Regions from separate parts of the Oceanisphaera avium genome, predicted to be linked through region 2. Evidence: predicted binding sites of a transcription regulator. Region 2 holds the regulator's gene; each other region holds the start of a gene.
The links. Region 2 encodes sigma-54, which starts transcription at its own class of promoters, with help from an activator protein. Its sites were predicted from a motif close to TGGCACNGTTTTNGCTT; they were not measured.
Positions count from the first base shown of each region.

Region 1: the regulator sigma-54 is predicted to act here: its motif matches at 2,738-2,754, upstream of flgF (flagellar basal-body rod protein FlgF).
Region 3: the regulator sigma-54 is predicted to act here: its motif matches at 3,278-3,294, upstream of CBP12_RS06015 (FlgO family outer membrane protein).

Region 1 covers NZ_CP021376.1:1,304,365-1,308,928, reverse strand. The annotation lists gene flgC (flagellar basal body rod protein FlgC) at 1-47, shown strand, start outside; gene CBP12_RS05970 (flagellar hook assembly protein FlgD) at 54-752, shown strand; gene flgE (flagellar hook protein FlgE) at 764-2,053, shown strand; gene flgF (flagellar basal-body rod protein FlgF) at 2,834-3,577, shown strand; gene flgG (flagellar basal-body rod protein FlgG) at 3,589-4,377, shown strand; gene flgH (flagellar basal body L-ring protein FlgH) at 4,428-4,564, shown strand, end outside.
Region 2 covers NZ_CP021376.1:2,630,898-2,635,461, forward strand. The annotation lists gene CBP12_RS12115 (HPr family phosphocarrier protein) at 1-54, opposite strand, end outside; gene rapZ (RNase adapter RapZ) at 41-907, opposite strand; gene ptsN (PTS IIA-like nitrogen regulatory protein PtsN) at 917-1,363, opposite strand; gene hpf (ribosome hibernation promoting factor) at 1,366-1,653, opposite strand; gene CBP12_RS12135 (RNA polymerase factor sigma-54) at 1,677-3,131, opposite strand; gene lptB (LPS export ABC transporter ATP-binding protein) at 3,218-3,943, opposite strand; gene lptA (lipopolysaccharide transport periplasmic protein LptA) at 3,946-4,476, opposite strand; gene lptC (LPS export ABC transporter periplasmic protein LptC) at 4,445-4,564, opposite strand, start outside.
Region 3 covers NZ_CP021376.1:1,312,775-1,317,338, forward strand. The annotation lists gene CBP12_RS05990 (chemotaxis protein CheV) at 1-42, opposite strand, end outside; gene flgA (flagellar basal body P-ring formation chaperone FlgA) at 219-968, shown strand; gene flgM (flagellar biosynthesis anti-sigma factor FlgM) at 1,051-1,371, shown strand; gene flgN (flagellar export chaperone FlgN) at 1,373-1,786, shown strand; gene CBP12_RS06010 (LPP20 family lipoprotein) at 1,902-2,309, opposite strand; gene CBP12_RS06015 (FlgO family outer membrane protein) at 2,299-3,051, opposite strand; gene CBP12_RS06020 (flagellar assembly protein T N-terminal domain-containing protein) at 3,349-4,497, shown strand.

The DNA of each region.
Region 1 (4,564 bases), 1.3 Mb from region 2:
CCGCTAAGCAGATGCTGCAGCAAACACTGCGTCTTGGTAAGGGGTAATAAGCCATGCAAATTAACCAAGATTATCTAGATGGCATGAAATGGCCGGGCGAACAAAGCCCTGCAGAAAAAGCTAAAGATCCCAGTCGTGCGCAATTAGGGCAAGAAGACTTTTTTGCCCTAATGACGCAACAGTTGGCCTATCAAGACCCCTTTAAACCGGCGGATAACTCCGACATGATTGCCCAAATGACCGCTTTTACCAGTGCCGATGGCATTAGTAAAATGGGTGAGCAGTTATCTGGCTTAAGTGAGGTAATGACTTCTAGCCAAGCGCTGCAGGCCTCAAGTCTAGTGGGCCAAAAAGTATTGCTACCCAGTAACATTGCTTATTGGGATCAAGCAGAGCCGGTAGACGGCGTGGCAGTAACGGGCGAGGGCGCTAATAACGTATTAGTGCGCATTGAAAATGAACAAGGTCAGTTAGTGCGCTCAATTGCGCTAGAGGGGCCACAGCGAGGCAACGTGCCTTTTACGTGGGATGGTTTACAAGAAAATGGCGAGCCTGCAGTAGCAGGGCGCTACAAAATTAAGATCAGCGGCTTAGTGAATGATAAGCGTGAAGATCTTAATGCATTGGCCTTTGGCCGGGTAGATAGCGTCACTTTGGGTAGTGCTAATAGTCCGACTTTGGTTAATTTATCTGGTTTAGGGGGTGTTCCTTTGAACCAAGTACTTGAAATTGCTGGCCGTAAAGCGGCGTAAGGAGCACAACTATGTCTTTTAATATTGCCCTAAGCGGCGTTAACGCAGCCCAAAAAGACCTCGACGTTACTGCAAATAACATCGCTAACGTTAACACCATCGGTTTTAAAGAGTCGCGCGCCGAGTTTGCTGATGTCTATGCCAACTCTATTTTTGCTAACGCCAAAACTCAAACCGGTAGTGGTGTACAAACCGCCGCCGTATCGCAGCAGTTTCACCAAGGCGCACTGCAATTTACCGATAACTCGCTCGATATGGCGATTAACGGCAGTGGCTTCTTTGTGGTGTCTAACGAAATTGGCTCACTGGATCGTACCTTTACTCGAGCTGGCGCATTTCGCTTAAATAACGAAGGCTTTGTAACTAACTCTCAAGGGCACTTTTTACAAACCTATAAAGCGAACAGCGACGGCTCCCCTGCTGGCTTAGGCATTAATAGCACACAGCCGCTGCGCATACCAGATAAAGCCGGCCAGCCGCAGCAAACTGCAGAAGCTCGCACCAGCGTTAACTTGCCGGTAAAAGCTAATGCCATGGACCGAGTCGCGACCCCTTTTGATCGCGAAGACTCCGCGACCTATACCTCGTCCACTTCGATGACGATTTATGACTCTATGGGTGATACACATACGCTCACTCAGTATTTCACTAAGATTGGTCCTAATCCGAATGTTGTTCCTGCTATCACTGGCAACCAATGGGAAATGCGGGTGGCAGTTGATGGACAAATGAAACAAGGTGGTACGCCTGCCAGTGATACCTTGGATTTAACCTTTGATAACAGCGGCGTATTAACTGCTCCATTACCTACAGAGTTTGAGACGGTTGCTTTAGGTTTTACTAATGGTTCAGACGCAGGTCAAAAGATAAACATTAAGATCCCTGATGCCACGCTTAACTCCGGTGCCTTTGAGATCACTGAGTCTCGCCAAGACGGTACTACAGTAGGGCGTTTAACTAAGGTGGATGTGGGCCCGGATGGGTTAGTACAAGCCACTTACAGTAATGGCTCTACAGAAAATTTAGGCATAGTGGCCATGGCGCGCTTTCCTAACGAGCAGGGCTTAACGCAAATTGGTGATACCCAATGGCGCCAATCTTTGTTATCGGGCGAGGCAGTTACCGGCCAGCCTAATACTGGTATTTTCGGTAAGGTAAGTGTGGCGGCGTTAGAGCAATCTAACACCGACTTAACCTCCGAGCTGGTCGATTTAATTACCGCGCAGCGTAACTTCCAAGCTAACTCGCGGGCGCTAGAAGTGAACAGTACACTGCAACAGACCATACTGCAGATCCGTTAAGGCATAGCTCGAAGCTTTAAGCTATAAGAAAACTCTAACACCGCTCTTACAAAGAGCGGTTTTTTTTATTGCCCTCATCCTGATACTGAGTTGTTGTTCGCATGACGGCTCTAGGATTTGCTCTGCTTTTGCCGTCATCCTGACGCACGTCAGGATCTCGCCTTTAGGTTTAAAGAAAAAATGCTAAGTGCAAGATACCGGAGCAGGTCCGGTATGACGGCTGCTGAATCTGCTATGTTCTTGTTGTCATCCTGACGCACGTCAGGATCTCGCCCTTAGGTTTAAAGAAAAAATGCTAAGTGCAAGATACCGGAGCAGGTCCGGTATGACGGCTGCTGAATCTGCTATGTTCTTGTTGTCATCCTGACGCACGTCAGGATCTCGCCTTTAGGTTTAAAGAAAAAATGCTAAGTGCAAGATACCGGAGCAGGTCCGGTATGACGGCTGCTGAATCTGCTACGTTCTTGTTGTCATCCTGACGCACGTCAGGATCTGGTGTTAGTGTATTAAACAATAAAGCGAGATCCCGAAGCTTCGTCATGCCGAGCTACGACCCGGTATCAGGATGACAGCGAGTTCGAGATGCCAGCTACAGAGTTCGAGATGCCAGCTACAGTATAGTGCTACCCAGCTCAGCATTTGTTTTCCTCTCCTCACGCTTCACACCTTACTTCTTACATTTTGTGGCACCTTTCTTGCATTGTATTTAAACAATTCGCTGGCTAGCCTGTTGGCCCAGTATTAATCAGTACTTATTCGACCAAGGTCGACGGAGCTGAAATGGATAAATTGCTTTATATCGCCATGTCTGGCGCCAAAGAGAACATGCACAGCGTGGCCGTGCGCTCTAATAACTTGGCCAATGCCAATACCACCGGCTTTAAAGCCGACATGGAGCAAGCGCGCGCCATGCAAGCGTTTGGTGAAGGTGCGCCAACGCGCGTGTTTGCCATGACAGAGCGCCCTGGGCAAAATTTTGCCACCGGACCCATTCAAACCACAGGTCGAGATCTTGACGTTGCCGTGGCAGGAGAAGGTTGGCTGGCGGTGGAATCTAAAGATGGCAGTGAAGCTTATACCCGTTTTGGTAACTTGCAGGTGGCTCCTGATGGCCGCTTGCAAACCAGCACCGGTTTAAACGTATTAGATGATAATGGTGGCGCGATTATTTTGCCGCTGCCATTAGAGAAAATGGAAATAAATAAAGACGGTACTATCTTTGCGCGCCTTGAAGGGGAACCCACCGATGGCGGTGAAGAGCTACAGCGCATTAAAACCGTGTTGCCTAATAATGCCGAGATTGAAAAAGGCCAAGATGGCTTATTTCGCCGTAAAGACGGACAAGTTGAGGCAGCTTCGGCTCAAGTGCAATTAATTGCCGGCGCGCTGGAGGGCAGTAACGTCAATCCCGTATCAGAAATGACCCACTTAATTGATTTGCAACGCCGCTTTGAAACCCAATTAAAAATGATGAGTCATGCAGAAGAAAACGATAAAGCCCATGCTCAGCTGCTGCGCATCTAAAGGAGAATGTAATGAACCCAGCATTATGGATCAGTAAAACCGGTTTAGACGCTCAGCAGACCAATATTTCGGTCACCTCAAATAACTTAGCGAACGCCAGCACCGTGGGCTTTAAAAAAGGCCGAGCGATTTTTGAAGACTTGCTCTATCAAAATATTCACCAGCCCGGTGGCCGAGCCTCAGCCGATACCAACTTACCCTCCGGCTTAATGTTAGGTGCCGGTAGTAAAGTGGTTGCTACGCAAAAAACCTTTACCCAAGGTAGCGTGCAAACCACAGATAACGCGCTGGATGTGATGATTGATGGCCGTGGCTTTTTTGAAGTATTGCTACCCGATGGCACCACCAGTTATACCCGAAATGGTCAGTTTGCGCTGAACGAAGAGGGCGTGATTGTTACTCCAGGTAACGGTTATCCGCTACAGCCAGAAATGCAAATTCCTGAGAACGCGCAAAGCATTAGTGTAGGGACTAACGGTGAAGTCTCGGTGCAAATGGCCGGCCAAGCCGAGGCCCAAATCATTGGTCAGTTAATTATTACCGACTTTGCTAACCCTGCGGGTTTACAGCCAAAGGGTGAAAACTTGTATTTAGAAACCCAGTCCAGTGGTGCTGCGATGCAAGGCATTGCCGGTGCTGATGGTTACGGCACCATTAAGCAGGGCATGTTAGAAACCTCTAACGTTAACGTGACCGAAGAATTAGTGAACCTTATTCAAGCGCAGCGCGTGTATGAGATGAACTCTAAGGTGATTTCATCGGTAGATGACATGCTGGCGTATATTAACCAGCAGTTGTAACGCAGGCGCGATAAATTAATAGCAGTTAGTTAATAAAGGTAGGAATAGATATGCGCAAACACATAACGGTAATAAGTGCAGTGGTGATTGCAGGCTTAAGTTTAGCCGGCTGCTCCAGCACGCCTTATACGCCTAAGCCTGACGATCCGGCGTTTGCGCCTGTTATTCCTAGCTTAAGTGAGCGCCA
Region 2 (4,564 bases):
GGCATGAAGGCCTAGCTTATTAACGATTTGTAAGTCGCGTTCAACTTTTTGCATGTTGTTTTTCTAGTGAGCGGTGGCGCAGTTGTACGCTTTTGTCCATTTCTTTAAACGACTTAGCTAATTGCTCAACTAAGTAGACAGAGCGATGTTTACCACCGGTACACCCAATCGCCACTGTGACATAACTGCGATTGTTTCGCTCTAAGTGGGGCATCCAGGTGACCAGTAAGTTTTCGATTTGCCAAAGGTACTTAGTCACTTCCAGCTGGCTATTTAAATAGGTAGCTACCGGTTCATCCCGGCCGTTGAAAGGCCTAAGTTCATCAATCCAGTGGGGATTAGGCAAGAAGCGGGCATCAAAGACGAAGTCGGCATCTTGAGAGATACCAAATTTATAGCCAAAAGACTCAAATACCCAATTTAGCTCGCGCTCTTTCTTACCTAGAATGCGCGCGCGAATAATTTCGCTTAAGTCATGAATACTTAACTCTGAGGTATCAATACGCAAGTCAGCCTCAGAAGATAAGGGGGCCAATAAGTGCGTTTCTTCACGAATGGCCTCATCGAGCGTTAAGCTCAAGCGAGACAGCGGGTGGAGACGGCGAGTATCACCAAAGCGGCGGATCAGCGCTGCATTATCGGCATCAATAAAGATACTGGATAAATTCACGCTCTCAAGCGCGCGGACATCGTTTAAACAAGCTTCTAATTTTTCGCTGCTATCGGGGAGGTTGCGCACATCGATACTCACCGCCACTTCGCCAGGCTTATTTAAGCGCATTTTAACTAACTGGGGGAGCAGCTCTACTGGCAAATTATCGACACAGTAATAGCCTAAATCCTCAAGTACCCGTAACGCCACGGTTTTACCCGATCCAGAACGACCACTGACGATGACCAGCTGCATATCGGCTCCTTAGGAAGAGATCATGATCTGATAGAGCTCGTCGTCGCTTTTAGCTTGGCGCAGCTGCTTACAGATCTGCTTATCACTGAGCTTTTCTGCAATCAATGACAAGGTTTTAAGGTGTTGTTTACACTCTTGCTCAGGCACGAGCAAGGCAAACACTAAACTAACGGGCTGATTATCGATGGCATCAAATTCCACCGGCTCAGCAAAAGTGAGTAGCACAGCGGTGGCTTGGTTTTCATCACCAATACGACCATGAGGAATAGCAATGCCGTTGCCAATACCGGTACTGCCCATTTTTTCCCGTGCTAAAAGGCAGTCAAACAATTGTTGACTGCTAACGTTGAGGTGTTCTGCGGCGAGCTCGCTGATAATTTCCAGCGCCCTTTTTTTGCTCGAGCAAGGGACGGCACTTCGCGTGCAGTCCCTGCTTAGAATATCGGCGACTTCCATGGTTATTTTTGCTTGAGCTTCTCTTTATGTTTAATAACTTGGCGATCGAGTTTGTCGAACAAACCGTCGATGGCAGCGTACATGTCTTCTTGTTGACAAGTGGCAAAAATTTCACCACCGCTGAGATGAATTTTAGCTTCGGCAATTTGCTGTAGCTTCTCTAGCGTTAACACCACATGCACTATGGTGATGTTATCAAAATGGCGCTCGAGTTTAGCGAATTTATTATTTACATAATCACGTAATGACTCAGTGATTTCAACATGATGTCCGGTCAAGTTTATTTGCATAAGATCTTCCTTCTAGGTTCGCCCTACAGCAGGCGTTTACGCTGATTGGAAGGGGGTATGGCCAGTGACTCACGATACTTGGCTATGGTCCGTCTGGCCACTTGTATCCCCTGTTCGGCCAATAGTTGAGCGATTTTACTGTCACTCAATGGCTTTACTGGGTTCTCTGCCGCGACGAGTTTCTTAATAAAGGCGCGAATCGCAGTGGAAGAACACTCACCGCCACTTTCGGTGCCTACGTGGCTTGAGAAAAAATACTTTAACTCAAACACTCCTTTAGGAGAGTGCAAAAATTTCTGAGTAGTAACGCGAGAAATAGTCGACTCATGCATCTCTACTACTTCGGCGACTTGGTTGAGTACCATGGGCTTCATTGCCTCAGCACCATACTCAAAGAATGCCTGTTGTTGTTCAACAATACAATTAGCAACCTTGAGTAAGGTCTCATTTCTGCTTTCTAAACTCTTGATAAACCACTTTGCATCTTGAGTATGTTGGCGAATAAACTGGCCATCTGCGCCTTGCTTACCTTGTGCCATAGCGGCATAGGTTTGGTTTAATCGCACCTTAGGCAAGGTCTCTAAATTGAGCTCGGCTTTCCATATGCCTTGTTGTTTGGTCACTAATACATCGGGAATGACATATTCAGAGTTATGCTGCAATAAGGTATTACCGGGGCGCGGTTCTAGCTGTTGGATTAAAGCTAACACATCTCTTAGCTCGTCTTCTTTAAGCCGAGTAAGGCGCTGTAAGGTACGATAGTCGCGATTACCTAATAGCTCCATGTGTTCATCGATAAGCAAGAGCGCTTCGTCGAGCCATAAGGTCGTGGGCTCAAGCGCCAGTAACTGTATTCGCAAACACTCTTGTACGCTGCGCGCGCCTACGCCCAGTGGATCAAAATGCTGAATTCGCTTTAGAACCGCCGTCACTTCGTCGGCTTCTATGGCTTGGTCACCGCCATTGACCGCGGCCAAGATATCTTCTAGCTCGACGCTGAGATACCCAGCGTCATCAATCGCGTCAATAATGGCTAAGGCAATGGCCTGGTCGGTCTCACTAAAGGGCGTAAGCTGCATTTGCCATAATAAATAATCTTGCAGAGTCTCGGTGGTTTCACCCTGATAAAGCGTATCTTCTAATCCCTCAGGAACTCCCCCGGTGCCTGCCGTACCTGCAGAGGCGGTATAAATATCGTCCCACTGGGTATCCATGGGCATTTCATCAGATAGTTGATGCTGCTCCATGGCTTTATCGGTGGCCATTTGCTCGTCTTGAGCGCTAGGGAGCGGCGCTAATTCTTCATCTAACGCCGACTCGTCGGCTTCTTCTTGCTCTAACAGCGGATTATTTTCCAGTGCTAGTTGAATTTCTTGCTGCAACTCCAGACTCGACAGCTGCAACAAACGAATCGCTTGTTGCAGCTGCGGGGTCATAGTGAGTTGTTGCCCCATACGTAATTGAAGAGTTGGCTTCATAGTTGTAAAAACCCTTTCATAGCAACCAAAAGTCCTTTCTTATCAACTGCAGGGGAGGGCTGTTTTAACATCATCTAGGAGGATGCTTACAGGCTAAATTGCTCGCCTAAATAGACTTTTTTCACCTGTTCGTTAGCGAGAATTTCTGCGGGGGTGCCAGCGGCAATGCGATGGCCATGGCTAACAATATAAGCGCGCTCACACACATCAAGCGTTTCTCGAACGTTATGGTCAGTAATCAACACCCCTAAGCCACGATCACGCAAGTGCAAGATAATTTGCTTAATATCCAACACCGAAATGGGATCAACCCCAGCAAAGGGTTCGTCCAATAAAATAAAGCGCGGATCGGCGGCTAACGCGCGGGCAATTTCTACTCGTCGGCGTTCCCCACCCGATAAGCTCATGCCCTGGCTGTGGCGAATATGGCCAATGTTAAACTCTTCGAGCAGCTGTTCCATTTTTTGCTCGCGCTCATTGGCTGTTAAATTTTTACGGGTTTGTAGCACCGCCATAATATTATCCGCCACACTTAAGCGGCGAAAAATAGACGCCTCTTGAGGTAAATAACCAATACCTGAGCGGGCGCGCACATGCATAGGCTGGTGGCTAATGTCTTCATCGTCAATGGTAATGCGGCCAGCATCGCGCTGCACTAAGCCCACTATCATGTAAAAAGAAGTGGTTTTACCCGCACCATTTGGGCCTAGTAGGCCCACAATTTGACCGGTGTTAACGGTTAAGCTCACATCTGCTACCACTTGGCGGCCTTTATAGCTTTTTTGTAGACCGCGAGCTTTCAGGGTTGCCATGATTAAGGGTTAGCCTCTTTATTATTCATCTCTTGCAATTGCTCAGGCAAAAATACGGTTTTTACCCGTCCTTGATTGCCTTGACCTTGCGCCTCCATTTGCTCGCGGTCGATGTCATAGCGAATACGATAGCCGGTCACTATGTTATCGTTTTGCTTTAATTGTGCATTATTGAGCAAAGTAATGGAGCGAGTTTTAATGTCATAGGTAATCTGTTTAGCCTGAGCGTTTACCGGCTGGCCGCTGTCTAGTACTTGATAGTAAGTGGCAGGTGAGCCGTACGCGGTCATGGTTTGCAAGCCTTTATCATTACGGGTTACCACTAATTTAGCGGCGCGCACATCGAGTGTGCCTTGTTTAACGATAACATTATCGGTAAAGGTCACTTTATTGTTGGCCAGCTCCACCAATTGACTGCCTGCATCTATGGTGACGGGCTCTTTATAATCGGCTTCTTTAGCTTGAGTGGTACTCATGCTCAGCACTAATAGTGCCGCAAAGCTAAGGAGTCGTGTAGGTTGCCTGAGTATCATGCAGTAGTTCCACCGTTTGTTGATCAATCTGTCCCAGTAACCCTTGGCCGTGGGCCTGATAAGTGGGGCTGCTCAGCTGTACCGCACG
Region 3 (4,564 bases), 1.3 Mb from region 2:
TAACTGTGTTCTTTGGTTTACCGAGTCGAGTATCCCCGCCATCGCAGTATCTCCCTTCACACCATGCTATTATTTTTAGCCCTGGCATATTTAATGCATGTTTCATGCTTCTTAATATATTCAGCACCAGCTTAGCACCCGCTAAAAACTGGCGCCATTCGCGCATAACCGAGACGTGACATCGGCCACTTAATTTACATATCGGCCAAGAGGGCAGAATGCTTAAAAGAATTTTATTAATATTAACAGCCGCTTTTTCACGTATTAGCACTTTACTCGGGCTTGGCGCGCTGTTTCTCTTACTGCTCACCGCTACCACAGCGCAAGCACAATCTTTAGGTGGCAGTAGTGTGCACGATGAAATTCGCCGCTACGCAGAGCAGTACGTTAAAGATCTCGTCCCCTTGCAACCAGAAGATAAATTGTTGGTTCAAGCGGCTAGCATAGATACGCGCCTTGCCTTAACCGAATGTCTAGGACAGTTAACCGCTGATATTCGCGGTTCAGGAGATGTAAAGCGCAATACCCACGTGTATTTAAAGTGTCATGAAAACCCCGGCTGGGAGATTTTTGTGCCGGTGCGAGTTAAAATACTTAAGCCGGTAGTCACGGCGGCTGACCCTATTACACGCAATACTTTGTTACAGGCGCAGCACCTAAGCGTGGATTATCAAGATGAAGTGTTATTGCGCGGTGATATTTTTAGTGATCCTAGCGAGCTTATTGGCTCGCGTAGCAAACGAGACTTGCGCGCCGGACAACCTATTTTAAGCAGCCAATTATGTGTAGTGTGCAAAGGCGATAGAGTCAGCATTTTGGCCCAAACCGGTGGCTTAACTATTAAAACCGACGGCATCGCTAAAGAAGATGGCACTTTTAATGATAGTATTAGAGTCAGTAACGTGAACTCAGGCCGAGAGATCAGTGCGCGCATTATTAGCGCCGGCCAAGTACAAGTGCGACTATAAAGTTGGCTGCTAATTATTCCTAAAGTTATTAAAGTCCACGCCGATACCCTTGTACGCAGCAGCAAAATAGGACTTTCATATTATGGCTATCGACAAATTACCTTCAGGAGTTGGCACTAATGCCCCACTTCCTGCTAACAAATTTAAGCAAAACGTGAGCACAGACACCCCGAGCACGGCCGCACCCAGCACCAGCGTGGCTAAGCAAGACTCGGTTACTCTTACCTCCCAAGCAAAACACTTGAGCCAAGTGCAGCAATCTTTGGCAAATGCGCCAGCGCCAGACAATAGTGTTCGTCTTGAAGCGCTGAAAAAAGCCATTAACGAGGGCAGCTATCACGTAGACAGCGATCGACTGGCAGCCAATATCTCCCGTTTTGAACAGGATTTAGAAGGCCTCTAATATGTCGCTTGCTGCGCTATTAACTCAACAGAAATCCCAACTTGAGCTTTTGTTAGAGATCACTCAACAAGAGCTTGAGTTGATCGTAAAACGCCAAGCACTAGACTTACCCGCCTTAGCTGAGCGCAAACAGACACTGCTGATTAATATTCAAAATACCGATGCAGAGCTGGCAAGTCATGAAGAGCGCGAGCGTTTAACCACTGATTTTCAACCGCAAGTAGACAGTCTTCGTCAATTAGTCACTACCTGCCAAGAGCAAAGTGCGGTCGCCGAGCAATTACTTGAACAATCTCTAAATGGCGTGCGCCAGCTCGCTAATATTTTAAGCCGTCTGCACGAGCGCCAAAGCATGACTTACGATCAAAAAGGTCATACTAAAGGCATCAATAAAGGCAGCGGCTTTAAAGTGTAGTTTTACTGTTAAACGCTAAATTGAAAGATCCTGACTTTCGCCAGGATGACGGCTGTTTTTCGTCATACCGATACTGAATCAAGTTCTGCATGACGGCTCCGGTATCTCTCGTTCTTTATCGTCCAAGGCGCAGATTTTCATACAGTTTTAAATCTAGCTCTAACTCAGTAATGTACATATCGCCATCGGGATAACTGTTCACTACGCGCGCACCGCGCACCACACCGCGGCTACTGTTAGTGACAGGGCCATCTTGTAAAATATTGCTGTTAGTTACGCTAGAGCTAGAAGTTAATACCCCACTGAGTTGTTCGGTTAGCTCACGATAAGCGTCTAATTTAGAGGCGCGCATGGCGTGGAGTAATTTTTGCTGCGGATCTTGTGGCTGTTGCAAGCTAATAGGTGCATATCCTACAGCATACAAATGATTTTTAGCCGCCTTGGGGCCCCCCGTTGGCTGTTGGCTACAGGCAACTAATGGCCATAACAATAAAGCAATTAATAGCCCACGCTTATTTAGCATAACGGCTCCTATATTCAGGGGTAATTACTTGTACTTTTGGCTCTGGCCCTTGGGCTTTAACTAAACTGGCCACCAAATACTGTGGAATAAACTGCTGGGCGCTCCCAATCACGCTGTTATCGCCCATGGAAATTAAGCGCGCATTCACTAATTTACCACCAGAGGTATCACTAATGGTGCCGTGAACTAAATATTGAGCGCCAATGCGTGAGCTAAGTTGGCGATAATCGCGGCTCGTACTGAGATCGCCCTCAGGAGTAATGCGAATAAAAGGCAGCGTTTTAAAGTCCACTACCCGCAAGCCATATTGATTAAGTTGAAACATCATGGTCTCTGACAATAAGCGGCCAAATTCACTTTGTGTTTTATAATCTTCTTGATCCACAAAACCACTAACGGCGATGCCAGAGCCCGCATTTAATTGGTGACCACTGGATACTAAACGATAAGCCAATGCTGACATATGTTGCTGTAATTGCGTTTGCCCGCCCACTAAAGAAGGCCCAGCTTGAGGTAAATACGCACTGCGCGTACCCGCACTCATGCGCATCGGAATGCCATCTTGGCTATGACGAGGCGATACCTCAGGTGCAACTAATGGCCCTAAGGGTTTGCGATTAATATAATGAGCCGCATGATCATGGGGCAGATAATGATTATTAGCATCAAACTGCTGCTCTTCTGTATTGGTACAAGCACTTAGCCCTAGTACCATTAGCAGAATAAGAGATCTGGTCATCATGACTCCATAAAATAAAATGCCCACTTGGGCTAGCTGACTAAGGCTATCGGCCTAGCACTGGCAAACTTTACTGCTCGCCCGCATTTCCTAACCTAAGCGGCAAAAAAATGCCGTTTATTTCACTACGCTTTATTTATCATTAATAACGCGCTAGCCGCGGCTAGCAAAGGCTGAAGCGCTAAGAGTCATCTTGCTGACTATTTAATATTACTAGTAGGCAAGCTTTTTGCATAAACCTTGCCAACAATTGATTGCTGAGCCATATATCTTTTGCTCGCTGCTAACTAGGACGCTATCGTGTCAAAAAAAGCCCTGTTGCCCACATTAGTATTACTACTGCCGCTTGCGTTTAGCGCGCAGGCTGACTGGTATCAAGCAGAAGGCTCGGCGCCCCTTGGCCAAGGAATAGAAATGGCGCGCCAGCAAGCCATGGAGCAAGCTCTTACCGACGCCCTACTTCAAGCAGGCGCCTCGGTGGCGACGGTACAGTCCGTTACTAATGGGGCGCTTTCTGGCCAGCGACTGGATATTGCCGCTCAAGGTGAGCTAATGGATTATGTAGTGACTAATGAGCGCCGCTCACAAGGACGGTTATGGCTGACCTTGCGCGCCGATATTTGGCCCAACCCTCAGCAAGTACAAGCCCAGTGCGCTAGCCGTTATCGCCCTGGCATTAGCCTAACGCCCTTTGCGCTGCAATATCCTGAGCAAGGCCGATTTGGGCAAATTTATGAACTGGGACACGCGAGCAGCCAACGCTTAGCCCAGCATTTGGCGAATAGCGTCAACTTAATGACTCAACTTGATCATCAATTATTAACCGACTCTCACCTACCGCGCAGCCAAGGCCTACGTAAAGGCAGTGATGTACTGGCTAATAAACAACAATCGCGCCTGCTGCTCAGTGGGGTGATCAATGACATTAGTATGGAAGATGGCAACTGGTTAGCTTGGCAAAAAAAACGCCAAGTGCGCCAATTTTCAATCACCATTCACTTAGAAGACAGCTTCACCGGCGAGCGCTTAATTTCGCAGCAATATCATATTGAAGCGCCGTGGACCTTTAAAAAGCATGACAAGGTCAATGTGGCACAACAAAGCTTTTGGCAATCTTCTTATGGCGTCGCCGCCGACCAACTATTACAACGTATTGCCCGCGATATAGTAAAAGCACAATCGTGCATGAAAGCGATAGCGCATATTTTGCAGCAATCTGATGAAGGGATTTTAATGGACTTAGGCCGCCAAGCCGGCATTCAGCCAGGCGATCGATTTACACTGATTCACCGGCGCCAGTTACAGCCGGGCTTTTATAGCGAAACCTCGTCTAAAGCGCAATTTGTGGTACAACAAAGTCATACCGATTACAGCATATTGGCACCCGCCGATGCCGCGGCTCGCCAAATTCGTATTACGCCTGGCGACATGCTGACCTCGGTAAAATAATAGTTAGCGCCCAGCCCTTTGCCGTTATGCTGATACTGAATCGAGTTCAGCATGACGTAGATTAAGT